DNA from 3 places in the Pseudomonas sp. Pse1 genome. Region 1 is predicted to be linked to each of the others. Evidence: riboswitches for the same ligand, from Rfam matches in the RefSeq annotation. Region 1 holds a riboswitch; each other region holds the start of a gene.
What was found. Region 1 has a riboswitch for cobalamin ahead of NR126_RS24920 (CbtB-domain containing protein). Riboswitches for the same ligand answer to the same signal wherever they lie in the genome.

Region 1 (9,777 bases):
TTGGTAGTAGTCGTTGGAATCGAGCAGGTCGTGCTCGCGGTTGTCCTGGTTCTGCACCACCGCCTGCACCTGGCTCAGGCGCTGAGCAAACTGTGTGCGCGCCGCCGTACCTTCGTCGGCGCCGCCATAGGCGTAGCCGCCCCAGTTCAGGTAGACCTCGGCCAGGTCGTCGCGGCTTTGCCACAGACGCCCGTCGATCGCGCCCTGCACGCCAGCACCGTAGGCACCGGGCTTGGCACCGAAAATCCGCCAGCCGGCCTGGCGCGCCGCCGCATCGGCATCGAGTCCGGACTGCAGCAGCGTCTCGCGCTCCTGACGCACCTTGGCCGCCAGCGGGTTGAGGTCATCCGGCTCGTCCAGCGCGGCCACCGCTTGCACGGCGGCGTCGAACAGGCGGATCAGGTTGGCGAAGGCATCGCGGAAGAATCCGGACACGCGCAAGGTCACGTCGACCCGTGGCCGGTCGAGCAGGCTCAGCGGCAGGATTTCGAAGTCATCGACCCGCTGGCTGCCCGTGGCCCACACCGGACGCACGCCCATCAGCGCCATGGCCTGGGCAATGTCGTCGCCGCCGGTGCGCATGGTCGCCGTGCCCCACACTGACAGGCCGAGCTGGCGCAAGTGATCGCCGTGGTCCTGCAGGTGCCGTTCGAGAATCAGGTTGGCCGATTGAAAACCGATGCGCCAGGCGGTGGTGGTCGGTAGGTTGCGCACGTCCACCGAGTAGAAATTACGCCCGGTGGGCAACACATCGAGGCGCCCACGACTTGGCGCACCACTGGGGCCGGCGGGGACGAAACGTCCGGCGAGGGCGCTGAGCAAACCGTGCATTTCCGCCGGGCCGCAGGCGTCCAGGCGCGGGGCGACGACTTCGCGCAGGTGGTCGAGGATGGCTTCGACTTCTACCGATGCAGACCATTGCAGGAGCGAGCCTGCTCGCGATGGAGTGTCAGGCGACTGCGATGTGTCTGATACACCATCGCGAGCAGGCTCGCTCCTACAGGTATCAGGGCTCAATGTCTGGGAGATGAGTTGGCTGGCAAACAACTCCAACCGCTCACGGCTATCCCCCGCAGTGCGCCAGGGCTCGTCGGTAATCGCGGCCAACACCTCCGGGCGCGGTCCGCTCCAGGGTTCGGCCAGGGCACAATCCAGCGGATCAAACCCCAGCGCAAAGGCTTTGCTCAACGCCCGCAACAAGCTCGATTGCGCCCCCCGACCATCCCCCCGGGGAATGCGCAACAACGCGAGCAAGGTGTCGATGCGCAAACGCCCACTCGGCGACTCGCCGAATACATGCAGCCCATCGCGAATCTGCGATTCCTTGAGGTCGCAGAGGTAGGTGTCCAGGCGCGGCAGCCAGATCGCCGCGTCGGCGTCGCTATCGAGTTGCAGCTCACGGTCAATGTGGGTCTCACGCACCAGCGCCAGAATGTCGCGCTGCAGTTCGCGAGCCCGCCGTGGGTCGAGCAGTTGCGCTTCGTAATATTCGTCGGCCAGCAACTCCAGATTGCGCAGCGGGCCGTAGGTTTCGGCGCGGGTCAGGGGTGGCATCAGGTGGTCGATGATCACCGCTTGGGTGCGGCGTTTGGCCTGGGCGCCCTCGCCCGGGTCGTTGACGATAAACGGGTAGATGTTCGGCAGCGGCCCGAGCAGCGCATCCGGCCAGCACTGCTCGGACAGGCCAACACCCTTGCCCGGCAGCCATTCTAGGTTGCCGTGTTTGCCGACATGGATCAGCGCATGGGCGCCGTAGACCTTGCGCAGCCAGAAGTAGAACGCCAGGTAGGCGTGGGGCGGCACCAGGTCCGGGTCGTGGTAGACCGCGCTCGGATCGACCTGATAACCGCGCGCCGGCTGGATGCCGACAAAGGTCAGGCCGAAGCGCAGGCCGGCGATCATCAGCCGCCCGTCGCGGTACATCGGGTCCGCGCTCGGCTCGCCCCAGCGTTGCAGCACCGCGCTGCGGTTAGCTTCCGGCAAGGCCTCGAACATCGCCCGGTAATCCTCCAGCGCCAGGCTTTGCTGGCAGGGGCGCAGGTCGATGCTGTCGAGATCGTTACTGACCCCGCCGAGCAGTTGCTGGATCAACGCGGTGCCGCTGACGGGCAGTTCGACCGGCAGCGGATAGCCTTGCTCCTGCAGCGCTCGCAGAATATTCAAGGCCGCTGCCGGGGTGTCCAGGCCGACACCGTTGCCAATGCGTCCATCGCGAGTCGGATAGTTGGCAAGAATCAGCGCCACCCGTTTCTCGCCGTTCGGCACGCGCGCCAACTCGGCCCAGCGCCGGGCCAGTTCGGCGACGAAATCCATGCGTTCGGGGTGCGCCCGGTAACAGACCACATCGCACTGGCTGCGCTCGCTGCGCCAGGCCAGGTCCTTGAAGCTGATGGGCCGACTGATGATCCGCCCATCCAGTTCCGGCAAGGCGATGTGCATCGCCAGGTCACGCGGGCCGAGCCCCTGTTCGCTGGCACTCCAGCCCGGCTCGTTGTCTTGGGCACAGATCGCCTGGATCACCGGGATATCGCGGCGGAACGGCCGCAGGTGCGGCGCCTCGGGGCTGGACTGGGCAAAGCCGGTGGTGTTGAGAATCAGCGCGGCCTGCACCTCGTCCAGCCAGTCTTCGACGACCGTCAGGCAGCCGGGCTCCTTGAGGCTGGCGACGGCGATTGGCAAGGGATTGAGTCCGGCCACCTGCAAGCGCTGGCAGAACACATCGACGAACGCGGTGTTGGCCGCCTGCAAGTGCGAGCGGTAGAACAGCAGCGCCGCCACTGGCTGACCGGGCCGCCAGTCGGCTTGCCAATCGGTCAGGTTAGGATGGGCGTGATGCGGATGATAGATCGCCGTGCGTGGCAGCACTTGCGGCTCGCCCCAGGCATAGTCGCGGCCAAGCCAGCGACTGGCCAGGCAGCGATACAGCTCCAGAGCATTGTGCTTGCCGCCCTGACGCAGGAAGTGCCAGAGCCGCTCGCGGTCTTCCGCCGGCACGGTGCTCAAGTCGCTGAGCTCCGGGTCGGGACGGTCGTCGCCCGGCACCAGAATCAGTTGCACACCGCGCTGCGCCAGTTCGATCAGGCGCTCGACGCCGTAGCGCCAATAGGCGATCCCGCCATGCAGCGAGATCAGGATCACCTTGGCGTGGCGCAGCACCTGATCGACATACAGGTCGACCGAGGCGTGATTCTGCACCTGCATCGGGTTGGCCAGGCGTAGGCTCGGGTAGTCCCCGGGCAGTTGCTGCGCCGCCTCGGCCAGCAGCGCCAGGCTGGAGTCACCGCTGCACAGGATCACCAGCTCGGCGGGGGTTTGCCCGAGATCGGCAATGTTGTCCTCGGAGACGAATCCGCCGGGCTGGGTCCTGAGCAGGTGCATGGATCAGACGCTGAGGGCGGCGCGCAGTTGCGCTTCGAGCAAGGCCGCGTCCAGTTCCTGGCCGATCAGCACCAGGCGCGTGATGCGCGCTTCTTCGGCGCCCCACTGACGGTCGAAGTGCTTGTCGAAACGAGTGCCCACGCCCTGGATCAGCAGGCGCATCGGTTTGTTCGGGATCGCCGCGAAACCCTTGACCCGCAGGATGCCGTGCTGCACCACCAGTTGGGTCAGGGCATCGAGCAGCAGGCTTTCATCGGCTTGCGGCAGTTCGATGGAGATCGAATCGAAGGCGTCGTGATCGTGGTCTTCATGATCGTCGCCGTCATGGTGGTGATCGTGGTGGCTGTGGCGGCTGTCGATGTGTTCTTCGGAGCCGGCACCCAGGCCGATCAGCACGTCCAGCGGCACGCGACCGCTGCTGGCCTCGATGATTTTCACCGCCGGCGGCAGTTCCTCGGCGACTTCCAGGCGCACTCGGGCCAGGTCTTCGGGGTTGATCAGGTCGGTCTTGTTGAGGATCACCAAGTCGGCGCTGGCCAGTTGGTCAGCGAACAGTTCGTGCAGCGGCGACTCGTGGTCAAGGTTCGGGTCGAGCTTGCGCTGGGCGTCAACCTGGTCAGGGAAGGCGGCGAAGGTGCCGGCGGCGACGGCCGGGCTGTCGACCACGGTAATAACCGCGTCAACCGTGCAGGCGCTGCGGATTTCCGGCCACTGGAAAGCCTGGACCAGCGGCTTGGGCAGGGCCAGGCCAGAGGTTTCGATGAGGATGTGGTCGAGGTCGCCACGGCGCGCCACCAGCTCGCGCATCACCGGGAAGAATTCTTCCTGGACGGTGCAGCACAGGCAACCGTTGGCCAACTCGTAGACCCGGCCGCTGGCTTCTTCTTCGGTGCAGCCGATGGAGCACTGCTTGAGGATTTCGCCGTCGATGCCCAGCTCGCCAAATTCGTTGACGATCACCGCGATGCGCCGGCCCTGGGCGTTGTCGAGCATGTGCCGCAGCAAGGTGGTTTTGCCCGAGCCAAGGAAGCCGGTAACGATGGTGACGGGGAGTTTGGCCAGTGTTTTCATCGGATGCCCTTTGGCAAGGTGGCGGGCATACGGGACGAGAACCAGCGACGCAGACGCGCGCGGGAGCAGTTCGCCACCGGATCACCCCGCCCGGTTGTAGTGAGAATCTGGATCGAGGCAGGTCTCCTGGCTGACGGTGGGCCGGTCTTTCGACTGGCGATTACTGCGCCTTCCCGCCGCTCGGAAGAGCGTGCAGTGGCCTGGCAGCAACGACACCGTTCACAGTTGCGGGGGCAGCCGCGGCATCGACCGCGTTCCCTTCTTAGCTTCGGCGCAGGGGCCGAAGAACCTCGAAGGTGCAAGGCTACGCATCGTACTGGGCTCGGTCAATGGTTCTGGTGACCGCAAATCCATTGTGGGAGCGAGCCTGCTCGCGAAGGGGTCAACTCGGTATCAAGATTGACGCCAGCACCCGCCCATGCTCTCCTACACACCTTGTTACGGGTGCCCTTCACAGGGTGAAACGGGAAACCGGTGAATCATGAGCTTTACTTCAAGCCCATGTCAGTCCGGTGCTGCCCCCGCAACGGTAAGCGAGTGAAGAATCACAGCCACTGTGCCTGATGTACAGCATGGGAAGGCGATTCTTGAAGGTTTGGCCAACGCCAGCCCCTCGTGAGCCCGGAGACCGGCCCGCAATACTTGAATAACAAACCCGCGGTGGGCGGGCGCTGTTTCAGTTTCCGCGGCCTGCTCGCGGAGGCTTGCATGCGCACGGATCACCCCTGACTGACCAGAGGTAAGCGCCATGTCGACCATCAGCAGCACTCGCCACGCCACCGCCGCCGGCACCACCACACTGGGCCAACGCCTGGTCGCCGCCCTCAGCGCCTCGATCCTCGGTGCGTGCCTGGTGTACTTCGCCGGCTTCTCGCACATCGAAGCCGTGCACAACGCCGCTCACGACACCCGGCACAGCGCCGCTTTCCCGTGCCACTGAGACCTGCCCAGATGATCAAGCGTATTGCTCAAACCGCAGGTTTCAGCGGGCTGTTGGCCGCCCTTCTGCTGACCCTGCTGCAAAGCTTCTGGGTCTCGCCGCTGATTTTGCAGGCCGAGACCTACGAGAAATCCGAGCCCGCCGTCGAGCAAGTGCATGAACATGCCGACTCGGCGATGGCTGCCCACAGCCACGACGCCGAGGCCTGGGAGCCGGAAGACGGCTGGCAGCGCGTGCTGTCGACCACCGGCGGCAACCTGGTGGTGGCGGTCGGTTTCGCGCTGATGCTCGCCGGACTCTACACCCTGCGCACCCCGACCCGCACGTCCCAGGGCCTGCTCTGGGGCCTGGCCGGTTACGCCACCTTCGTCCTCGCGCCGACCCTCGGCCTGCCGCCGGAGTTGCCGGGCACCGCCGCCGCGGATCTGGCGCAGCGGCAGATGTGGTGGATCGGTACTGCCGCGTCTACTGCTGCCGGTATCGCCCTGATCGCCTTCGGCAAGAACTGGCTGCTGAAGGCACTCGGCGTGGCCATCTTAGCGGTGCCGCACATCGTCGGCGCGCCGCAACCGGAAGTGCATTCGATGCTCGCCCCCGAGGCCCTCGAAGCGCAGTTCAAGATCGCTTCGCAGCTGACCAACGTGGCGTTCTGGCTGGCCCTTGGGCTGATCAGTGCCTGGTTGTTCCGGCGCAAAAGCGCAGGCCACTATCAGGCATGAGTGAAACGCGCGCAGCGCCGACCCTGGTGGTCGGCCTGGGCTGCCAACGCGGCTGCCCGGCCAGCACGCTGCGCGCGTTACTCGACCAGGCCTTGCAGGCACAGCGGATCGATCTGCAATCGATCACGGCGCTGGCGAGCATCGACCTGAAACGTGATGAACCCGGGCTTATCGAACTGGCTGAGCAACTGGGCTTGCCCCTGACCGTGTTCAGCAGCGAGCAATTGTCCGCTTACGAAGCACGGCTTAGCCACCAGTCCCAGATCGCTTTCGAGCGCACGGGTTGTTACGGCGTCGCCGAAAGCGCTGCCCTCGCCCTTGCCGAAGCACTGGCCCAGGCGCCAGCGACCTTGCTGATTTCCCGACAGAAGTATGCGCAAGCGACCTTTGCGTTGGCGTGTGCCGGATAATGGGCAATACCCCGCACACCTGTAGGAGCGAGCGAGTTCCTGCGTTAGCCCCCTTCAATTCTTGCGATAATTCCCTTTTCATCATGAGCATCGCTCATCTGCCCCTTCCCTAGAACCCTCAGGAGCCGGCCATGACCGTCTACTTCATCGGCGCCGGCCCCGGCGATCCGGAACTGATCACCGTCAAGGGCCAGCGGCTGATCCGCAGTTGCCCGGTGATCATCTACGCCGGCTCGCTGGTGCCGGCTGCCGCGCTTGAAGGCCACCAGGCCGAACACGTGATCAACAGCGCCGAACTGCACCTGGAACAGATCATCGAGCTGATCCGCGTGGCTCACGTCCAGGGCCAGGATGTGGCCCGCGTGCATTCCGGCGACCCGAGCCTGTACGGCGCCATCGGCGAGCAGATCCGCCACTTGCGGGCGCTGGGCATCCCCTTCGAAATCATCCCCGGCGTCACCGCCACCGCCGCCTGCGCGGCGTTGCTGGAGGCTGAACTGACCCTGCCGGACATCGCCCAGAGCGTGATCCTCACCCGCTACGCCGACAAGACCAGCATGCCCGCCGGCGAGTCGTTCAGCAGCCTGGCCGCCCACGGCACCACCATGGCCATTCATCTGGGGGTCAATCACCTGGAGAAAATCGTCGCCGAACTGCTGCCCCATTACGGCGCGGATTGCCCGATCGCCGTGGTACACCGGGCCAGTTGGCCGGATCAGGACTGGGTGCTGGGAACCCTCGCCGATATCGCCGAGAAAGTGCAGGCCAAGGGGTTCCGGCGTACGGCACTGATTCTGGTGGGCCGGGTGTTGGCCAGTGACAGTTTCAGCGAGTCATCGCTGTATCGGGCGGGGCATGCGCATTTGTATAGGCCGTAATGTTTCTGCTCTACCACGGCCATTGTCGGAGCTGGCTTGCCAGCGAAAATCGTCAACGATGACGCGTAAAGCCAGATGCTCCTACAGGGCATAAAAAAACGGCGCTCACGGACGCCGTTTTTTTAGTCGCAGCGAACGCCTTAGTAGTAGGCGTTTTCTTTCTGCGTGTGATCGGTCACGTCGCGCACGCCCTTGAGCTCCGGAATGCGCTCGAGCAGGGTGCGCTCGATGCCTTCCTTCAGGGTTACGTCCGCCTGGCCGCAGCCCTGGCAGCCGCCGCCGAACTGCAACACGGCGATGCCGTCTTCAACCACATCGATCAGGCTGACCTGGCCGCCGTGGCTGGCCAGCCCCGGGTTAATTTCGGTTTGCAGGTAGTAGTTGATGCGCTCGTTGACCGGGCTGTCGGCGTTGACCATCGGCACTTTGGCGTTCGGCGCCTTGATGGTCAACTGGCCGCCCATGCGGTCGGTGGCGTAGTCGACGACTGCATCGTCCAGGAAAGCTTCGCTGAAGTGATCGATGTAGGCGGTGAAGCTTTTCAGCCCCAGCGCGGTGTCTTCCGGCTTTTCCTCGCCCGGCTTGCAGTAGGCAATGCAGGTCTCGGCGTACTGGGTGCCAGGCTGGGTGATGAAAACGCGGATGCCGATGCCCGGGGTGTTCTGCTTGGACAGCAGATCAGCCAGGTAATCGTGGGCGGCGTCGGTGATGGTAATAGCAGTCATGGAATTTCCTCGCAGGCTTGGGCGCAGTTTACGCCAAACGTGGCGCCGGACAAAGTCCCAGTATTTTTGTCGGGTTAAAGCGCGGACCTTAATCCGCGCTCAATCACAGGTTCTCGTAGCGATTCATGTCCAGCACGCCCTCTTCCACCGGGTCGGTTTCGTGGATATAGCGGCTCAAATCGTGGAAATACACCCAGAACAGCGGATGGCTGCGACGAATGCCCCAACGCTCGACAATGCGCTCGAAACGGTTGGCGTCCTTGGCGTTTTCCATGTCCTCGACGAATTCCGGCACATCGGCCACCGGAATATTGAACATGAAATTCGGGTAGCTGCTGAGCACGCCGGGATACAGCGTCAGGGTGTCGAGCCCCGGCTGATAGCGCAGCGATTCGCCGAGCATGAACGCCACGTTACTGTGGGCGCGGTTGCGCAGCAGGCTGTAGATCTCGCGCTTGCCGCCAGGGATTTCGATGCGCAGCATGGTCGCTTCCGGCAATTGGTCAATCACCTTCAAGCCTGCCGCCGGGCGCGACACCAGACGACTCAGGACCTGCTCGGCGCCCTGCAGGGCCGGGTCGATATTGGCCCGCGAGCAATAGGCGCCGTCGCAGCGGTTGATCGGATCCGGCCGGGCATTCAGGTCGCCGTAGCGTGCCAGCAACTGGTGGGTGAAGTCGCGCATCGGGTCCTTGGCATCCAGGCTCAGCGCGGTCGGGGTGTCATCGTCGATGTTTTCATAGTCCATCCACATCTTCAGCTTGCCGCTGTTCTGGTACCAGTCGTCGAGGTAGGCATCCCGCGAGTCGGCCGGCATCAGGCGCAGGAAGTTCAGCTCGGCGCCGTTGCGGATCAGGTCGAAATACAGCCGCGTCTGCGCCTGGTGCGAGACGTTGCCGTAAACGTCGAAGTTCACCGCCAATTGGTAGTAGGTGCGCTCCAGCAGCGGGTAGTCGAACAGCCACATGGTCTGCGGCACATCGCCGATCAGGCCCTTGGTCACCGAGGCACTGTCGAAGTGGCGGAAAATGCTCAGCAACGAGTTGTCGTTGCCCGCCCACAGGGTCGACCAACTCGGCGCCGGCGCGTCGGCGTAGCTGTCGCGGCGCAGGGCTTCGTAATCGTTACGTTTGTCGCGGTAGGTGTGCCACAGGCTCAGAACGCTGCCGACATCATCGTTCTGCCCAGGCATCGCCAGCAGCGGCGTGGCCTGGCGCCGGTAGTTCGGGTCGACGATGTACAGGTCATGCTCGGGCGCCTGGAACAGCGCCCAAAAGTTATCGCGGATCACATCGGTCGCGATCTGCCCACGGCACACCGGACCGCGAATAAAGGTGCGCACGAAGTATTCGGCGTTATCCAGCATGAACTGGTAACGCGCCTGAGCCGGAATCGCCTGGAAGGTCTCGAACGGGTTGGCGCGGCGCTCAGGGCCGTAGCCGGGCAAGGCGTCGACTTGCCAGTTGCCGCTGTAGAACAGACTCTTGACCCGGGCCAGCTTGGCCGGGCTCAGCGGATAACTGATGTGGGTCTTGTGCACAATCACCCCCTGCACCGGCCACAGCCGGTAGTACACCTGGGTGCCCGGATCATCGTTGGGGCGGCGACTGGCGATCAGGTCGATCGGCTGGCCGGTCGGGGTGCGCGAACGCACCC
Region 2 (9,777 bases), on a different contig from region 1:
AGGTTAACGCAAACCTTTGATTTTGCTTGTGGTCTATCGCATTGTGCCGCTCGCGTCACGGGTATAAACTTTGCAAACTTTACACAGAGGCCACTAACGGTTCCTCAGGAACTGTTCAGTCAGCATGAAACCGATTCAGCTGCCCCTAGGTGTGCGTCTGCGTGATGACGCTACCTTTATCAACTACTACCCTGGCGCCAACGCCGCTGCACTCGGCTATGTCGAACGCCTGTGCGAAGCCGACGCCGGCTGGACTGAAAGCCTTATTTATCTGTGGGGCAAGGACGGCGTAGGGCGTACCCATCTGTTGCAGGCCGCGTGCCTGCGCTTTGAGCAGTTGGGCGAACCGGCGGTCTACCTGCCTTTGGCCGAGTTGCTCGATCGCGGTACGGAAATTCTCGACAACCTCGAGCAATACGAACTGGTATGCCTGGACGACCTGCAAGCCGTCGCCGGTCGGGCTGACTGGGAAGAGGCGCTGTTTCATCTGTTCAATCGCCTGCGAGACAGCGGCCGTCGCCTGTTGATCGCGGCGTCCACGTCGCCCCGCGAATTGCCGGTCAAGCTGGCCGACCTCAAATCGCGCCTGACCCTGGCGCTGATTTTCCAGATGCGCCCGCTGTCCGATGAGGACAAGTTGCGCGCGTTGCAGTTGCGCGCATCGCGTCGCGGCCTGCATCTGACTGATGAGGTCGGGCATTTTATTCTGACTCGCGGTACCCGCAGCATGAGTGCGCTGTTCGAACTGCTCGAGCAGCTCGATCAGGCTTCCCTGCAAGCGCAGCGCAAGCTGACAATTCCTTTCCTCAAAGAAACCCTGGGCTGGTAAAACCGCGGCCTGCAGAGCGTTTCGGCATATTCCAGGCGCCAAAAATCTCGCTGGCGGAGAGGCCTCGCAGCGCGCGTGGAAATTAAATGGGCTTAAGCGCTTAGATGTCAGGGCAAAACGGCAAAGTCACATTTAAATCGATTGAATTTGCAAATGAGGATGATAGAAGGCATAGTCTCGGCTTCTTTACACATTCAGCCACGGTCGTGCCCATGCTAAAGCGCTTCGCACCCCTCGTGCCTCTCGCACTCGTCACCCTGTTGTTTGGTTGCGCTGCGCACTCTCCAGTGTCCCAGCAGGATATCCAACAGCAACAGGCTAAAAACTCGGCTACCGCCCAGTCTTCCGCTCTTTATCAGGAAGAACTGGCAACCGAAAAAGAGCTCGCCGATTTCGCGGGCAGCAAGCCTTATCAAATGCCGGTCCTGGCCGACAGCATCCTCGAACGTGGCATGTCCCTGATCGGTACCCGCTACCGTTTCGGCGGTACCTCTGAAGCTGGCTTCGATTGCAGCGGTTTCATCGGCTACCTGTTTCGCGAAGAAGCTGGCATGAACCTGCCGCGCTCCACTCGCGAAATGATCAACGTAGACGCACCGCTGGTTTCTCGCAGCAAGCTGGAACCGGGTGATCTGCTGTTCTTCGCCACCAATGGTCGTCGCGGTCGTGTCAGTCACGCCGGGATCTACCTGGGCGACAATCAGTTCATTCACTCCAGCAGCAGCCGCAGTGGCGGTGTTCGGGTCGATAGCCTGGGCGACAGCTACTGGAGCAAGACCTTCATCGAAGCCAAGCGTGCCCTGGCGATGGCTCCGACTACGGTCACCGCGCGCAAATAAGCTGGCGGACAAAGGCGCTGTAACCCCTGTGTTAGAGCGCCCACAGTCCAACAAAGCGATCTCCCTCGGTAATACCCCTTCTTTTTGTGGTGCAAACTTAAAGTCTTACTTGAAGTTTGACGCGTAGCCGCTAGAATTCTGATCTATTGTTAAAAACTAACCGCGTAAGCCCTGCTTACGCGGTTTTGTTTTCAGCCTCCCGGCAGAGAAAGCCGCAGCCAGTTCAGGATGTTCTGTGATGACGAAGTCGGCCCGCCTAGCACTGATTGTCTGCGCCGCGCTGCTCAGCGCTTGCGCCAGCCGCACGCCACCTCCTGCAAAAGTGGTTCGCGCGCCGGTTTTCGCCCCCACCCAAACCTTTTCTCCTGTCGCTGACGACGTGCTGTTTCGGGCCCTTGGCCTGGTTGGCACGCCTTATCGCTGGGGCGGTAACACACCGGATTCGGGCTTCGATTGCAGTGGCCTGATTGGCTATGTCTATCGCGATGCGGCGGGCATTTCCCTGCCACGTACCACCAGCGAAATGATCGGCATGCAGGCCCCGAGTGTCGGCAAGGATTCACTGCAGACCGGCGATGTGATTTTCTTCGCCACCAACGGCGGTTCCCAGGTCAGTCATGCCGGAATCTACGTGGGTGAGGGGCGCTTTGTGCATGCGCCTGCGACGGGCGGAACGGTCAAGCTCGACAGTCTGTCCAAGGCGTATTGGCAACGGGCCTACCTGAGTGCCAAGCGCGTGTTGCAGCCTGAGCACCTGGCGCGCAATCCCTAGTCAATTTCCGGGTAGGCGGAGGTGGTCATGACCGCACGAACGCTTAACCTCGACGACGCCCTCTATCACTACCTGCTGGATGTTTCGCTGCGTGAAACGCCGCTGCTGCGCCGTTTGCGTGACGAAACCCAGGCCCTGCCGATGGCGCGCTGGCAGGTGGCGCCCGAACAGGGGCAGTTTCTCGCCTTGCTCATCAAGCTCACGGGTGCCCGGCGCGTACTCGAGGTGGGGACCTTCACCGGCTACAGCGCGATGTGTATGGCGGCGGCGCTGCCCGAGGATGGCCGGCTGATCTGCTGCGATATCCCCGGCGACTACAACGCCACTGCTCGCCGTTATTGGCAGGAGGCCGGTCTCAGCGAGCGCATCGAGCTGCGTCTGGCGCCTGCCTTGCAGACCTTGGCCGAACTTGAGCGGGAGGGGCAGGGCGAATGCTTCGACCTGATGTTCATCGACGCGGACAAGGCCAATTACCCGGCCTATCTGGAGCATGCCCTGCGTTTGCTGCGCACCGGTGGGCTGGCGGTGTTCGATAACACCCTGTGGAGTGGGCGAGTGCTGGAGAGCAATCCGCAAAGCGAAGATACTCGCGCCATCCAGGCCTTGAATCGGGCGCTGAAGGATGATGTGCGGGTTGATCTGTCGTTGCTGCCACTGGGTGATGGCCTGACGCTGTGCCGCAAGCGCTGACATTAGCGTGTAGCGGACACTCGCCAGACCTTGTTGCCCACGTCATCGGCCACCAGCAGGCTACCCTGTTGATCGATCACCACGCCTACCGGCCGTCCCATTGCCTCTTCATCCTTGTTCAGAAATCCAGACAGGACATCCACTGGCACGCCAGAGGGTTTGCCGTTGTGAAAGGGCACGAAAATCACTTTGTAGCCGCTGTGGGGGTCTCGATTCCATGAGCCATGCTGGCCAATGAACGCACCCTCGGTAAAAGGTGCTGGCAACTTGCTGCCCTCGGCAAAGGTCAGGCCCAGCGAAGCCGTGTGCGGGCCTACGGCGTAGTCCGGGGCAATGGCTTTGGCGACCAGGGCCGGATCCTGCGGGCTGACCCGCGCATCGACGTGCTGTCCGTAATAGCTGAACGGCCAGCCATAGAAACCGCCGTCCTTGACCGAGGTGATGTAGTCCGGCACCAGGTCGCTGCCGATCTCGTCCCGTTCATTCACCGCCGTCCACAGTGCTTTGCTGTTTGGTTCCCAGGCCATGCCGTTGGGGTTGCGCAGGCCGGACGCAAAAATCCGGTGATTGCCGGTGGCCCGATCCACCTCCCAGATCGCCGCGCGACCCTGTTCCTGGTCCAGACCGTTCTCACCGACATTGCTGTTGGAACCCACGGTGACGTAGAGCTTGCTGCCGTCGGCGCTGGCGATCACATTTTTGGTCCAGTGGTGATTGAGGGGGCCGCCTGGCAGGTCGATGACTTTCATCGGTTTCGAGCTGATCGTGGTTTCACCTTCGACGTAGTTGAAGCGCAGCAGCCGGTCGGTATCGGCCACGTATAAGTCATTGCCCACCAGGGTCATGCCGAACGGCGAGTTGAGGTTTTCGATAAAGGTGGTTTTTGTCTCGGCGACGCCATCGTGGTTGCTGTCACGCAGCAGGGTGATGCGGTTGGCGCTGGGCACCGTGGCGCCGGCACGGCCCATGACTCTCTTCATGACCCAGCCGCGCAGGCCTTTGCTGTCGTCTGGTTTGGGCGGCGCGTTGGTTTCGGCCACCAGCACATCGCCATTGGGTAGCACGTACAGCCAGCGCGGATGGTCGAGGCCTTCGGCGAAGGCCGCGACCTGGGTGCCGGGGGCTGCGGTCGGTTTGGCGCCATCGCTCCAGCCCACGGCCGGGGCGATGTTGACGGTGGGCAGCAAGGTTTTGTTCGGTGCCGGCAACTCGGGGGAGGGGCCAGTGCCCTCGGCGACTTTTAATACCGCGGTTTCGCCGCAGGCGACCAGGACTGCGGCCAGTGTGAGGACAACTGTCAGGCGGGACGTTTGCATGCCGATCTCCCATTCATAACCGCACATGAGGGGTAGAGGATGGCGCGCCGCCGAAGGTTCAATCGGTCAGAGAGCGGCTTCCTTTAATTGACGCTCCACCCCCAACCCACTAACCTTCGCGACTTGTTTCAGGTGCTCGGTGACTCGTGGGTCGATCGAGTGAAACAGGGAAGCCGGTGAGGGCGCGTTCTGCTACAGAACGGGCGACGATCCCGGCGCTGCCCCCGCAACGGTAAATGAGTAAAAGTGCTGCCATCAGCCACTGTGTCGAGCGCGACATGGGAAGGCGCAGCGCCCGGCCAATGGCCGCTCATGAGCCCGGAGACCGGCCTGATCCATCCAGCGGCATCACGGTGGGCGATGCCAGGCTTCTTGCCGTCTATTTCCATGCCTGCCCGCCGTTATCCAGCCTCAACGGAGAGCTCCCCCATGACTGATTCCCCCGAACGCGACGAACGTCACCTGGCGCGCATGCTGCGCAAAAAAGCGGTGATCGACGAGCGCATAGCCAACTCGCCCAACGAATGCGGGCTGCTGCTGGTCCTGACCGGCAATGGCAAAGGCAAGAGCAGTTCGGCGTTCGGGATGCTTGCACGGGCCATGGGCCACGGCATGCAGTGCGGCGTCGTGCAGTTCATCAAGGGCCGCAACAGCACCGGTGAGGAGCTGTTCTTTCGGCGATTCCCGGAACAGGTGCGGTTTCATGTGATGGGCGAAGGGTTCACCTGGGAAACCCAGGATCGCCAGCGTGACATCGCTGCCGCCGAAGCCGCCTGGGCCGTGTCCCGCGAGCTGCTGCGCGACCCGGCCATCGGCCTGGTGGTGCTGGATGAGCTGAACATTGCTCTCAAACACGGCTATCTGGATCTTGATCAGGTGCTCAGCGACCTGCAGGCCCGTCCGCCGATGCAGCACGTGCTGGTTACCGGTCGCGGCGCCAAGCCGGAAATGATCGAGCTGGCGGACACCGTCACCGAGATGGGCATGATCAAACATGCATTCCAGGCCGGGATCAAGGCGCAAAAAGGTGTCGAGCTGTGAGCCACTGTTCATGAATAACCCTCGTCATTGCCCCGCCGTACTGATTGCCGCGCCGGCGTCCGGTCAGGGCAAAACCACCGTCACCGCCGCCCTGGCACGCCTGCATCGCAATCAGGGACGCAAGGTCCGGGTGTTCAAGTGCGGCCCGGATTTTCTCGATCCAATGATTCTCGAGCGCGCCAGCGGCAATCCCGTGTACCAACTGGACATGTGGATGGTCGGCGAGCAGGAAAGTCGACGCCTGTTGTGGGAAGCGGCCCTGGACGCGGATCTGATCCTGATCGAAGGGGTTATGGGGCTGTTTGATGGCACCCCGTCCAGCGCCGACCTGGCCCGGCACTTTGGGGTGCCAGTGCTGGGGGTCATCGATGGCACGGCCATGGCCCAGACCTTTGGCGCTTTGGCCCTGGGTCTGGCGCGCTATCAGCCGGACCTGCCGTTTGCCGGGGTCCTGGCCAACCGGGTCGGCACCTTGCGTCACGCGCAGTTGCTCGAAGGCAGCTTGACGGAGGGCTTGCGCTGGTATGGCGCGTTATCCCGCGAGACCGGCATCGAACTGCCGAGCCGTCACCTCGGGCTGGTGCAGGCCAGCGAACTGAATGATCTCGATCTGCGTCTTGATGCGGCGGCAGACGCCCTGGCCAGCAGTTGCGAGGTGGCATTGCCGCCCGCCGTGACCTTTGCCGCGCCCGAAGTGATCCCCGCCGAGCCGCTGTTGGCCGGGGTGCGCATCGCCGTAGCCCGCGACGAAGCCTTTGCCTTCACCTATGGCGCGAGCCTCGACCTGTTGCGGGCGATGGGCGCCGAGTTGTGTTTCTTCTCGCCGATTCGTGACCAGCAATTGCCTGAGGCGGACAGCCTGTATCTGCCCGGTGGCTATCCGGAATTGCACCACGAGGCACTGGCGCAAAACAGCGCAATGCTCGCTGCTATCCGCGCTCACCATGACGCTGGCAAACCCTTGCTCGCCGAGTGTGGCGGCATGCTTTACCTGCTTGACTCGCTGACCGACGTTGAGGGCGTACGCGCCGAACTGGTCGGCTTGCTCAGCGGTGACGCGGTGATGCAAAAGCGTCTGGCCGCGCTGGCATTGCAAGCCGTGGAGTTGCCGGAGGGCGCGTTGCGCGGGCATACCTATCACCACTCGCTGACCAGCACCTCGCTTGAACCGATTGCCCGTGGCCTGAGCCCGAATGGTGGGCGTGGTGCCGAAGCGGTCTACCGTGAAGGGCGGATGACCGCATCCTACGTACACTTTTACTTCCCCTCAAATCCGTCAGCGATCGCCGCGTTGCTCGCGCCTACAGCGAACCACTCATGAGCATCAACGCGTTTTCCGAAGCGGAACGCCAGGCGGTCTATCGGGCCATAGCCGAGCGCCGCGATATGCGCCATTTCAGCGGCGGCACCGTCGCGCCGGAGCTGTTGCGGCGCCTGCTCGAAGCAGCGCATCAGGCGCCGAGCGTCGGTCTGATGCAGCCCTGGCGGTTTATCCGCATCAGTGACCGGGATTTGCGCCGGCAGATCCAGAATCTGGTGGAAGAAGAGCGGATGCGCACCGCCGAGGCGCTGGGTGAGCGCTCCGACGAATTCATGAAACTCAAGGTCGAAGGCATCAACGACTGCGCCGAAGTGCTGGTCGCGGCCTTGATGGATGACCGTGAGCGGCACATTTTTGGCCGCCGGACCTTGCCGGAAATGGACATGGCGTCGCTGTCCTGTGCCATCCAGAACCTTTGGTTGGCTTCTCGTGCCGAAGGTCTGGGCATGGGTTGGGTGTCGTTGTTCGAGCCACAAGCGCTGGCCGAATTGCTCGGCTTGCCGGCGGGGGCCAAGCCGCTGGCGGTGTTGTGCCTGGGACCGGTCAACGAATTCTATTCAGCGCCGATGCTGGCGCTGGAGGGCTGGGCGCAGCCGCGTCCGCTAAGCGAACTGCTGTATGAAAATAGCTGGGGAGTGAGTCAATGAGTGTGGCGTTGCTGAGTGTCGCCGCCGTTGCGCTGGACGCGTTACTGGGCGAGCCGAAACGCTGGCATCCGCTGGTAGCGTTCGGCCGCTTTGCCGATCGGGTCGAGCAGCGCTTCAATGCCGCCGGTCGCGGCTGGCGCAGTCATGGCGTCACTGCCTGGGTGATCGTGGTCGTGCCTTTGACCCTGCTGGCCACGGCCTTGTCCTGGTTGCCCTATATCGGCTGGCTGGTGGAAATTCTCGCGTTGTATTGCGCGCTTGGCCTGCGCAGTCTCGGCGAGCATGTCGAACCGGTGGCCCGTGCCTTGCGCAGCAACGACCTGGACGAAGCCCGCCACCGCGTCGGTTATCTGGTCAGTCGCCAGACCAGCGAACTGGACTCTACCGAAGTTGCCCGGGCGGCGACTGAGTCGGTGTTGGAGAACGGTAGCGACGCAGTATTTGCGGCGTTGTTCTGGTTTGCCGTGGCCGGTGCGCCGGGTGTGGTGCTTTATCGCCTGAGCAATACCCTTGATGCGATGTGGGGCTATCGTAATGAACGTTTCGAGCGTTTTGGCTGGGCGGCGGCAAAAATCGACGATGTGCTGAACTATGTTCCGGCGCGGCTGGTGGCCCTGACTTACGCGGTGTTGGGCAAAACCCGTCTGGCGCTCAAGTGCTGGCGGACTCAGGGGCCGACCTGGGACAGTCCCAATGCCGGGCCGGTCATGGCTGCCGGTGCGGGGGCACTGGGTGTGGAGTTGGGTGGGGCGGCGATCTATCACGGCGAGCTGCATCAGCGTCCGCAACTGGGCGAGGGTGTGCCGGCGGATGCCGACTCGATCGACCGTGGCTGGCAACTGGTCCAGCGCGGGGTGTGGTTATGGTTGCTGATTCTCTGTGTGGGAGCCGAGTTCTATGCTTGAGCACGGTGGCCGCCTGCGCAAGGCGGCCTTGCACTATGGCATTGCTGAAGCCGACTGGCTCGACCTCTCCAGTGGCCTGGCGCCGTGGCCGTGGGCGATCCCGGAAATCGCACCGCGAGCCTGGGCACGCTTGCCGGAAACCGAAGACGGCCTGGAGCAGGCCGCGCGCGAGTACTACGGCGCCAGCCAGGTGCTGCCGGTCGCCGGTTCGCAAATGGCCATCCAGTTGCTGCCGCGCTTGCGCCGTGCCGGCAAAGTCGGCGTGCTTTCTCCCTGTTATGCCGAACACGCCGAGGCCTGGCGGCGCAACGGTTACATCGTGCGCGAAGTGGTGGAGCAGGAGGTGGACTTCTACCTCGATAAGCTCGACGTGCTGGTGGTGGTCAATCCAAACAATCCCACAGGCTTGAGCCTGACCCCGGAGCGCTTGCTTGATTGGCATGCGCGGTTGGCCCAGCGCGGTGGCTGGCTGGTGGTCGATGAAGCCTTCATGGACAACACCCCGCACCTGAGCCTGGCGGCCTTTGCCAACCAGGTCGGGCTGATCGTGTTGCGCTCTTTCGGCAAGTTTTTCGGCCTGGCGGGCGTGCGCCTGGGTTTTGTCCTGGCGGAACGCAAATTGCTCAAGTTGCTCGCCGAACAGGTCGGCCCCTGGGCGGTCAGTGGGCCGACGCGGGTGCTTGGCCAGGCTTGCCTGCGCGATACCGAAGGGCATCAGCAGCAACGCCTGCGCAGCGAGGCGGCCAGCCTGCGTCTGGTCGAACTCCTCGAACGGCATGGCTTCAAGCCCCACGGTGGTTGCGCGTTGTTCCAGTGGCTGATCACCGAGCGCGCCGAGCACCTGTACGAATTCATAGCACGGCAAGGCATCTTGCTGCGCCTGTTCAGTCACAACAGCAGCGTACGTTTTGGCCTGCCGGCTGACGAAAATGACTGGCTGCGCCTCGAACGCGCCTTTGTTGCCTACGCCAAGGAAGCCTCATGACTACATTGATGGTGCAGGGCACTACGTCCGATGCCGGCAAGAGCACCCTGGTGACGGCGCTGTGTCGCTGGGTGACGCGCCAGGGCGTTGCGGTGGTGCCATTCAAGCCGCAGAACATGGCGCTCAACAGTGCCGTCACTGCCGATGGCGGCGAGATCGGCCGGGCCCAGGCGGTTCAGGCCCAGGCCGCGCACCTCGAGCCGCACACCGATATGAACCCGGTGCTGCTCAAGCCCAACAGTGACACCGGTGCGCAGGTGATCATCCACGGTCGCGCCGTCACCACGATGAACGCCGTCGCCTATCACGACTACAAAGCGATCGCGATGCAGGCAGTGCTGGCTTCTCATCAACGCCTGAGCGCGACGTACCCGGTGGTCATGGTCGAAGGTGCCGGCTCACCGGCGGAGATCAATCTGCGCGCTGGCGACA
Region 3 (9,777 bases), on a different contig from region 1:
GCCAAGTTCGATGACTTCACGGTGATTGCCGACCAACCGATTCGCTACAAGGGTGATGGCTCGGCTCCAGGGCCGTTCGATTACTTCCTGGCCTCGTCGGCCCTGTGTGCGGCGTACTTCGTGAAGCTGTACTGCAGCACGCGCAACATTCCCACCGAGAACATCCGGCTGTCGCAGAACAACATCGTCGACCCGGAAAATCGCTACAACCAGATCTTCAAGATCCAGGTTGAACTGCCGGCCGATATTTCCGACAAGGACCGCCAGGGCATCCTGCGATCCATCGACCGCTGCACGGTGAAAAAAGTGGTGCAGGCCGGGCCGGAGTTCGTTATCGAAGAGGTGGACAACCTCGACGCCGATGCTCAGGCGCTGCTGATGCCTAACTCGGCGGCGGACGCCAGCACCTTCATCGTCGGCAAGGACCTACCGCTGGAGCAGACCATCGCCAACATGTCGGGCATCCTCGCCGACCTGGGGATGAAGATCGAAATCGCTTCATGGCGCAACATCGTGCCCAACGTCTGGTCGCTGCATATCCGCGATGCCCATTCGCCGATGTGCTTCACCAATGGCAAAGGCGCCACCAAGGAAGGCGCACTGGCCTCTGCCCTGGGCGAGTTTATCGAGCGGCTGAACTGCAACTTCTTCTATAACGATCAGTTCTGGGGCGAAGACATCGCCAACGCGGCGTTCGTGCATTACCCAGACGAGCGCTGGTTCCAGCCAGGTCGCAAGGATGAACTGCCGCCAGAAATCCTCGATCCGCACTGCCTGAAGATCTACAACCGAGATGGCGAGTTGCGTGGCTCGCACCTGTTCGACACCAACTCAGGTAACGAAGAGCGGGGCATCGTGTCCTTGCCGTTCGTGCGCCAGTCCGATGGCGAAGTGGTGTATTTCCCGTCGAACCTGATCGAAAACCTGTTCCTGAGCAACGGCATGAGTGCCGGCAATACCCTGGCTGAAGCCCAGGTGCAGTGCCTGTCGGAGATCTTCGAGCGGGCGGTGAAGCGCGAAATCATCGAAGGCGAGTTCGCCCTGCCGGACGTACCGCAGGAAGTGCTGGCCAAGTACCCGGCGATTCTTGCCGGGATCCAGGGGTTGGAGGAGCAGGGCTTCCCGGTGCTGGTCAAGGATGCTTCGCTGGGCGGTGAATTCCCGGTGATGTGCGTGACCCTGATGAACCCGCGCACCGGCGGTGTATTCGCCTCGTTCGGCGCGCACCCGAGCCTGGAAGTGGCGCTGGAACGCAGCCTCACCGAATTGCTTCAGGGCCGCAGTTTCGAGGGCTTGAACGATTTGCCGCTGCCGACCTTCGAAGGCCACGCGGTGACCGAGCCGAACAACTTCGTCGAGCACTTCATCGACTCCAGCGGCGTGGTCTCGTGGCGCTTCTTCAGCGCCCAGTCGGATTACGAGTTTGTCGAGTGGGACTTCACCAGCGAAGGCGAAAACTCCAACGCCGAAGAAGCCGCGACCCTGTTCAAGATTCTCGAAGACATGGGCAAGCAGGTGTACATGGCGGTGTATGAGCACTTCGGTGCCACGGCCTGCCGGATCCTGGTGCCGGACTATTCGGAAATCTATCCGTTGGACGACCTGATCTGGGACAACACCAACAAGGCGCTGTTCTTCCGTGCCGACATCCTCAATCTGCACAGCCTCGACGACGCCGAGCTGAAGGCCCTGGGTGAGCGCCTGGTGGAAAGCGAGCTGGACGATTACACCGACATCACCACCCTGATCGGTATCGAGTTCGACGACAACACGGCCTGGGGCCAGTTGACCATCCTCGAGCTGAAACTGCTGATCTACCTCGCCCTGCAACAGTTCGAAGAGGCGAAGGACGCGGTGGAAGCCTTCCTGCAGTACAACGACAACACCGTCGAGCGCGGCCTGTTCTACCAGGCAGTGAACGCAGTGCTGGAGATGGAGTTGGACGAAGACCTGGAGCTGGCGGACTACGAGGTCAACTTCCGTCGTATGTTTGGCAACGAGCGAATGGACGCGGCGATTGGTTCGGTCAACGGCAGCGTGCGCTTCCATGGCCTGACGCCAACCAGCATGAAGCTCGAAGGGCTGGATCGGCACCTGCGGTTGATCGACAGCTACAAGAAACTGCATGCGGCACGGGCCAAAGTCGCGGGTGTTTGACGGCTGTAGGCGCTGGCTTGCAAGCGACTGGGGGCTCTGCGGTGTGTCAGAAACAGGAATAGCATTTTGAAATTTCACCCTGTCACCGCCACAGAAATCCCCGAGGTCCTGACCTTCGTTCAACAGGTCCGCGCCGAGTTGTTTCCCAAGCTCAGCGCCAGCGGCCTGCCGGCTGATCTGGCGCATTTCGAGGCGGTCTATCTGCGCGGTGACGGGCGGTTTCTGGTGGCGCGGGTCGACGGGCTGATCGTCGCCACGATCGGCTACCTGCCGTACGACGGACGTTTCCCCCAGCTGGATTATCGCGGCCGCAAAGTGGTCGAGGTGGTTCGGCTGTTCGTCCTGCCGGCTCACCGACGAGTCGGTCTGGCGGCGCAGCTGTACCGCGCCTTGCTGGCCCTGGCCCAGGCGGACGGCGTGCAGGTGGTCTACCTGCACACCCATCCCTTCCTTCCCGGCGCCATTGATTTCTGGATTCGCCAGGGCTTCGCGATCATCGATGTCGAGGCTGATCCGCTGTGGCAGACCACCCATATGGAATTCCAACTGGCGACTATTGAGCCTGCTGGTGCTGCAACAGACGGCTGAAACGCTCGGTGGCACGCTTTGGCAAGGCTGACGGGATTTCGGCTGGCTGGGCGGTGGTTGGACCGACCTGGATCAGCATCACCATGCCCATGGCCAGATGCGGGGTGCATTGGATGCCATACAGGCCAGGGATGTCGAAAACCTGCTCGATCTCCTGATTGATTTTGCCCTTGAACGCAGTAGCACCTGCCGGCAGTAGCCCCGCGACCGAAGCGGCGTTGTGTCCGCTTTGGCTGGGAATGAACCTGACACTGTCACCGGGCTCGATACGCAGGTAATCCGGCTCGTAGACCATGCTGCCAGCGGCACCACGGGTGAGCATTTTCACTTCAAAAGTTTGCGCCTGCAGGGCCGAGCAGAACAGGGCGCTGGCGAGCAGCAAGGGTAAGGATAGAGAGCGCATGTCGAGTCCTCGATTGATCAGGTGGCGCGCAAGCGCAGGATCTGCGCGCCATCGAATGGGTCCGTGAGGTAGTGGGCCTGTACGCCGAAGGTGGCGTGCAAACGTTGTGGCGTGAGCACTTCCAGGGGCTTACCGAGCGCCACCAGCCGTCCACGGTCGAGGATTGCCAGGCGGTCGCAGGTCAGGGCCTGGTTGAGGTCGTGCAGCACGATCAGGCTGGTAACGGGCAGCGCCTGCACACCCTTGAGAATCGTCAGTTGATGCTGGATGTCGAGGTGGTTGGTCGGCTCGTCGAGCAGCAGGATCTGCGGACGCTGGGCGAGGGCCCGGGCGATATGCACGCGCTGGCGCTCACCCCCGGACAGACCACGCCAGATGCGTGTGCTCAGGTGCGTGGCGTCGACATCGTGCAGGGCCTGGCGGACGATCGCCTCGTCCTCCCGGCTCCACGGGCTCAGGGCCGACAACCAGGGCGTGCGGCCGAGCGCGACGGCGTCGAACACGCGGATCGCGTCGTCGGTGTCGGCCTGTTGCTCGACCACCGCCAGGCGTTGCGCAATGCTGCGGCGCGAAAGTTTTTCCAGCGGCTGGTCAGCCAGCCACACACCGCCGGCTGACGGCGTGCGCAAGCCGGCCAACAGCTTGAGCAAGGTGGACTTGCCGGAGCCGTTGGGCCCGACGACGCCGAGGGTTTCGCCGGGGTGCAGATCGAGATGGATATCCTGCAGCAACTCGGCGTCACGCACCTTGAAGGACAGACCTCGGCACCTCAGAACGGGGGCGCTCATCGGGCGCTCCTGCGGCCGATCAGGATCAGCGCAAACACCGGCGCACCGACCAGCGCGGTGATCACCCCGACCGGAATCACCTGGCCCTTGATCAGGGTGCGTGACAGCACGTCGGCGGCAATCAGAAACAACGCGCCGGCCAGGGCACTGGCGGGCAACAGGCGCGAGTGCCCGGTGCCGAGCAGCAGGCGCACGGCGTGGGGAATTACCAGACCGACAAAACCGATGGAGCCGACAATGGACACCATCACCGCCGTCACCAGCGCCGCGCACCCCACCAGCACCAACTGCACCCGGCGCACCGGTATGCCGAGTGATGCGGCTGAATCGCTGCCAAAGGCAAAAGCGTCCAAGGCACGTCGGTGCAGCAGGCACAACACCAGACCCGCGACTGCCACCGGCACCGCCAGCCACACCGACGGCCAGCGCACCCCGCTGAGGTTGCCCAGCAGCCAGAACATGATGCCCCGTGCCTGTTCGGAGCTGGCCGATTTGGTGATCAGGAACGCGGTGATGGCGTTGAACAACTGCGAGCCGGCAATGCCCGCGAGGATGATTTGCCCAGTGCCACGGCTTGAACCGCTGAGTCGCGCCAGCAAAATCACCAGGGCGAACGCAGCCATGGCGCCGACGAAGGCGCCGGCCGACAAGGTCAGCATGCCGGCGCCGACGCCGAGCAGAGCCACCAACACCGCCCCGGTTGAGGCTCCGGCACTGACGCCCAGCAGATACGGATCAGCCAGGGGATTGCGCAACAACGACTGCAGAATCACCCCGCAGGTGGCCAGGCCGGCACCGCAGGCCGCCGCGACCAGGGCGCGGGTCAGGCGATAATTCCAGACGATGCCTTCGTCGATCGGGTCCAGCGCGTAGCCGGCGGCCCACAGTTTGTTTGCCAGCACCTGGAACACCACGTGAAGCTCAATGGCGGTTTCACCGATGGCCACGCCGGCGATGACAGCTGCCAACAGCAGCGCCATGGCCGACAAGCTTCTAATCAGACTCGCAGTCATTGCGGCAGGTTAAAGCGGTCGATGGCCTCGGCCAGTTGCTGCAGGCCGTCGAAGGTGCGCACGCTGGCCTGCATGGCCATCGCATCAAGCACGATGATGCGGTTGTTTTTCACCGCGTCCATGTTGCGTGTCACCGGGTCGCTGCGCAGAAACGCCAGTTTCTTTTCATGGTCATCGGCGGGGAAGCGGCGGCGGTCCATGCGCGCGATGACCAGGAAAGTCGGATTGGCCTTGGCGATGGTTTCCCAGCCGACCGTCGGCCATTCCTCGTCGGACTCGACCACGTTACGCACGCCCAACGTCGTCAACATGAAGTCGGGAACGCCCTTGTGGCCGGCCACATAAGGATCGATGTCCATGTCGGCGCTGGAGAACCAGACCAGGGCACTGAGCGGCGGGTGCTTTTTCTCGTGGGCCTTGGTAATCGATTGGGCGAGGCTGGCCTTGAGCTCGTCCGTCAGTTGGGCGCCGCGCTCGCGCACATCGAAAATCTCGGCGAGCTGCTCAATGCCCTTGTAGATGCTCTCGATGCGGAACGGCGCCAGGCGCGTACCGTCAGCGCCCACCAGGTTGTCCTTGGCTTCACAGTCTGAAGGCAGCAGGTAGGTGGGGATTTTCAGCTCATGAAATTGCTCGCGAGTGCCGACCACGCCTTGCGGACCGACCATCCATTCCAGCTCAACCGTCACCAGTTGCGGGCGCTTGCCGATCACCGCTTCGAAACTGGGATCGTTGTCCGCCAAGCGCTCGATCTTGTCGTTCTGCGCCTTGTACACCGGCAACACGTTGTTGAACCACAGCGACGTGCCGAGCACTTTGTCGCTCAGGCCCAGGGCGTAGAGCATTTCGGTACCGGCCTGGCCAATGGTCACGGTGCCGCTGGGCGCATGCTGGAAGGTCAGGCTGCTGCCGCAGTTTTCGAGGGTCAGTGGGTACTGGGTCGGGGTGGCCTGGGCCAGGGCGCAAAGAGCCATACCGGCAACGAGGGTCGAAAGGCGGGGCAACAGCATGGGGCAATCTCCATTTGAACCGTACAGGCAACAGCAGGGATACGGTTTGGAAACACACCCTCGAACACTGCGTTGAACACAGGGCAAGACCGCGCGACAAGGAAACTGGCGGGCAGCAGGGATGTCCTTCCCGGACACCCCGCCGGTTAGTGATTTTGCTTGGCCGGCAGGTCTCCTGACTCATGCGTCGTTGCCGCACCCCAGCCTTCCCGGAAATGATCCAGTGGCAGTTGTGGAGTGGGCTCGGCATCTACAGTTGCGGGGGCAGTTCCGATTGACACCGGGTGTGGTGTTTCGGATTCCCTATTAATCCCCTGGGGGACCGGCGGCGCTATGGTAGTCGATCACGGCACCGGGAGGAAATGCGCGGGCTGCCAACTAGGGCAGGCGCGGCGGATGGAAGTTGCTGTCGATGAGCGACTGGACGATTTCGATCGAGCCATTGATGGCGAACTGAGCGCCCATGCACACCAGCAAAAAGCCCATCAGTCGGGAGATTGCGTCGATCCCGGACTCGCCGGTTATGCGCATGATCAGCCCCGAGCTGCGCAGGCAGATCCACAGGATCAGCGCGGTGAACAGGAAGATTAGCGCAGGGGCGGCCATTATCACCCAGGCCGGGAACATCGTGCTGTGCTTGATCGTTGCCGCAGAACTGATGATCAAGGCAATGGTGCCGGGGCCGGCGGTGCTGGGCATAGCCAGCGGGATCAAGGCGAAGCTCTCCTTTTCCTTGACGTCATGGTCGGTCGTCGGTGGTGCGGGCGGTGGAAACAGCATCTTCATGCCCATGACGATCAGGATTCCACCCCCGGCTATGCGCAAACCGGGGATGGAGATGTTGAAGGCATCCATGATCAGTTCGCCGGTGTAGTAGGTTAGCGTCATGATCAGGAAGACATAGAAGGCCGTCAGCCGCGCCTGTTTATTCTTTTGCCGTTGGTTGAGTCCTTTACTCAGGGCGAGGAACAGCGCCACGGTGGTGGGCGGGTTGAGCAACGGCAACAACGCCAGCAATCCCAGGGCAATCGCGTTGAATAAATCACTCATGGGCGATTATGGGTTGGTCGAGGTTTTGATTTTCAGGATCTCGGTGTAGATCGCCTCGACCGTCTGCCCCACCTGCAGCTTCTTCATGCGCTCTTGAAGCTGCGGGTCCTCGACCTTGACCACCCTGACCTTGCCTTCTGGAGGCATCAGGGTCACTTCATGGGTCTTCAAATCGATCTGGGTAATCTTCGAGGTGACCTTGACCTGGCGTACCGCCTCGCCGCCGGGATTGGGGTTGTCTTTGGTGGCGCGAATGGTCATGGCTTCATCGCTGACTTTGGGTGCACCCCCCACCTGGGTGTCGAGTACATAGGCCACCGAGCGCAGCACCTGGATGTCGACGTTATCTCCGACTTTCAGGTTGGGCAGGGCTTTGGCTTGATCGGTCAGTTGCAGGGGAATCGGCTGCTTGTTGAGGCCTTCGATGGTGACCTGATAATTCGCCGCATCGACTGCCAGCACTTTCGTCACGAAGTGGCCTTCCATCGCGGTACTGCCCAACGGAATATCAGCCGCCTGGGCACTGATGCCGGCAGTCGACAGGAGAGTGGCAAACGCGACACGCAAGGCGAAGGATTTGACGGATTTCATGAGCTTGGTTTCCCTGTGATAGCTGACGGACACGCCCAAGAATAGTCGGTGTTCGGCAACTTGCCTGGTGACCTTATCGATTGAATTGCCGAGCATTTCGCCCTGCATGGGACTGTCTGCTATCTGCGATTTCACTGAGTTAAGTCAGCGAGCGATAGCCGGGCAGGCGATTAAACTTGAACTATTCTGATTTCGAACGGGCGCGCGCGGAGCAGCGACCGCAGTCGACCATCACAGCACTCACGTGGTGCGTACGCGCTGTTTTTGTTTTTCGGGAGGGGGGCGTCGTGCTCGACTACATTGCGCTGGGCATTCTTTTTTTTGCGGCAATCGTGTTGTTCTACGGGATTATCGTGCTGCACGACATACCCTACGAAATTGCCGTACACCGCAAACATCCGCATCAGGACGCCATTCATGCAGCAGGTTGGGTGAGTCTGTTCACCCTGCATGCGTTGTGGCCGTTCCTGTGGATCTGGGCGATGTTGTACCGGGAGGATCGCGGCTGGGGATTTCGCACGGATCCCGAGCAGTTGAAACTCGATGCGGAGCTGGTCAAGGAGCTGGCTGAACTGCGCCAACGCGTGCAGCGCCTGGAAGGGAAGACGCAGTCCGATGACTCTTCTATAGAAGGACGGCAATAAACCATGGACTTATTACTGATCCTTACCTACACCGCCATCTGCGTGGCAATCTTCAAGATTTTCCGTATTCCCCTGAACAAGTGGACGGTGCCGACCGCCGTGTTGGGCGGCGTGGTGTTGATTGGCGCGCTGATCTTCCTGATGAACTACAACCACCCGTATTCGGAGGTGGCGCGTTCGTACTTCGTCTCGGTGCCGATTATCCCGACCGTGACGGGCAAGGTGATCGAGGTGCCGGTCAAGGGCAACGAGCCGCTGAAAACCGGGGATGTGCTGTTTCGCATCGACCCCGAGCCGTTCCAGAACCGCCTCAAGTCGCTGAAAGCCCAGCAAATCTCCGCACGGGCTGATTTGTTCCGAATCAACGAACTGATCAAGCGCAACTTCGGTACGCGGCGCGAGCTGGATGCGGCCCAAGCCCTGGTGGACGACCTGCAGGGGCAGATCGACAACGCCCAGTTCGATTTGGACAACACCACCGTACGGGCACCGAGCAAGGGCTTCGTGACCCATGTTTCGCTGCGTGCGGGGATGATGGCGACCAAGTTTCCGCTGCGTCCGTCGATGGTCTTCATCCCGGAAGAGGGCCAATACTTTGCTGCCTGGATGCGCCAGAACAGCTTGCTGCGCCTGGTGCCGGGCGATGAGGCGGAGGTCGCCTTCGACGGCATTCCCGGACGAGTGTTTACCGGTAAGGTGAAGAATGTCATCAGTGTGATAGGCGAGGGGCAGATCCAGCCATCCGGCACCTTGCTCAGCTACACCGGATCGCCACCACCGGGTCGGGTGCCGGTGATCATCGAGATCACTGACCCGGATTATCCGGAGTACGCCAAGTTGTTACCCGGTGGCTCATATGGTCAGGCGGCGCTGTACAGCCAGCACTTCCACCATGTGGCGATCATGCGCAAGATACTGCTGCGCATGGCCGCCTGGATGAACTACATCTTCCCGTTCCATTGACAGATGAGGGGGGGAGACCGGCACTGGTCGGCTCCCCCTCGGTCATTCTCGCGATTCTTCACAAGTCCCTGAACAACGCTGACGGGCGCTACACATCTTCCACACTTAGGGGCCAGACCCATGAACCTTGCGGACTCGCCGTCGCCAAGTCCCGAGCCGGGGCGCATCGTGCGCAAGACCGGCGTCAACACCGGCTGGAACCGCTGGCTGCCCGGATTTCGCACCTTGCGCGAGTACCAGATCGCCTGGTTGCGCCACGACATCCTCGCCGGTCTGGTGCTGACCACCATGCTGGTGCCCGTGGGTATCGCCTATGCGGTGGCATCCGGGTTGCCTGGCATCTATGGCCTGTATGCGACCATCGTGCCGCTGATTGCCTATGCCCTGTTCGGTCCCAGCCGGATTCTGGTGCTGGGCCCGGACTCGTCGCTGGCGGCGGTGATCCTCGCCGTCATCCTGCCGCTGTCCGGTGGTGATCCGCAGCGCGCCGTGGCCCTGGCAGCGGCGATGGCGATTGTCTCAGGCGTGGTGTGCATCCTCGCCGGCATTGCGCGTCTGGGTTTTATCACC

Region 2: another riboswitch for cobalamin. It lies ahead of cobO (cob(I)yrinic acid a,c-diamide adenosyltransferase); the one in region 1 lies ahead of NR126_RS24920 (CbtB-domain containing protein).
Region 3: another riboswitch for cobalamin. It lies ahead of NR126_RS09970 (ABC transporter substrate-binding protein); the one in region 1 lies ahead of NR126_RS24920 (CbtB-domain containing protein).

The regions. Positions count from the first base shown of each region.
Region 1 is NZ_JALJRO010000023.1:38,784-48,560, forward strand. It holds gene cobN (cobaltochelatase subunit CobN) at 1-3,378, opposite strand, end outside; gene cobW (cobalamin biosynthesis protein CobW) at 3,382-4,449, opposite strand; cobalamin riboswitch at 4,548-4,757, opposite strand; cobalamin riboswitch at 4,875-5,101, shown strand; gene NR126_RS24920 (CbtB-domain containing protein) at 5,198-5,389, shown strand; gene NR126_RS24925 (CbtA family protein) at 5,401-6,108, shown strand; gene NR126_RS24930 (cobalamin biosynthesis protein) at 6,105-6,518, shown strand; gene cobM (precorrin-4 C(11)-methyltransferase) at 6,650-7,396, shown strand; gene nfuA (Fe-S biogenesis protein NfuA) at 7,537-8,121, opposite strand; gene NR126_RS24945 (fatty acid cis/trans isomerase) at 8,225-9,777, opposite strand, start outside.
Region 2 is NZ_JALJRO010000005.1:60,864-70,640, forward strand. It holds gene hda (DnaA regulatory inactivator Hda) at 125-829, shown strand; gene NR126_RS09430 (C40 family peptidase) at 1,042-1,668, shown strand; gene NR126_RS09435 (C40 family peptidase) at 1,907-2,440, shown strand; gene NR126_RS09440 (class I SAM-dependent methyltransferase) at 2,468-3,130, shown strand; gene NR126_RS09445 (sorbosone dehydrogenase family protein) at 3,133-4,446, opposite strand; cobalamin riboswitch at 4,560-4,795, shown strand; gene cobO (cob(I)yrinic acid a,c-diamide adenosyltransferase) at 4,876-5,487, shown strand; gene NR126_RS09455 (cobyrinate a,c-diamide synthase) at 5,498-6,808, shown strand; gene bluB (5,6-dimethylbenzimidazole synthase) at 6,805-7,455, shown strand; gene cbiB (adenosylcobinamide-phosphate synthase CbiB) at 7,452-8,360, shown strand; gene cobD (threonine-phosphate decarboxylase CobD) at 8,353-9,345, shown strand; gene NR126_RS09475 (cobyric acid synthase) at 9,342-9,777, shown strand, end outside.
Region 3 is NZ_JALJRO010000005.1:160,405-170,181, forward strand. It holds gene NR126_RS09945 (OsmC domain/YcaO domain-containing protein) at 1-2,157, shown strand, start outside; gene NR126_RS09950 (GNAT family N-acetyltransferase) at 2,224-2,745, shown strand; gene NR126_RS09955 (pseudoazurin) at 2,711-3,148, opposite strand; gene NR126_RS09960 (ABC transporter ATP-binding protein) at 3,166-3,936, opposite strand; gene NR126_RS09965 (iron ABC transporter permease) at 3,933-4,949, opposite strand; gene NR126_RS09970 (ABC transporter substrate-binding protein) at 4,946-5,959, opposite strand; cobalamin riboswitch at 6,107-6,301, opposite strand; gene NR126_RS09975 (MarC family NAAT transporter) at 6,338-7,009, opposite strand; gene NR126_RS09980 (hypothetical protein) at 7,016-7,600, opposite strand; gene NR126_RS09985 (DUF3302 domain-containing protein) at 7,888-8,244, shown strand; gene NR126_RS09990 (HlyD family secretion protein) at 8,248-9,207, shown strand; gene NR126_RS09995 (SulP family inorganic anion transporter) at 9,328-9,777, shown strand, end outside.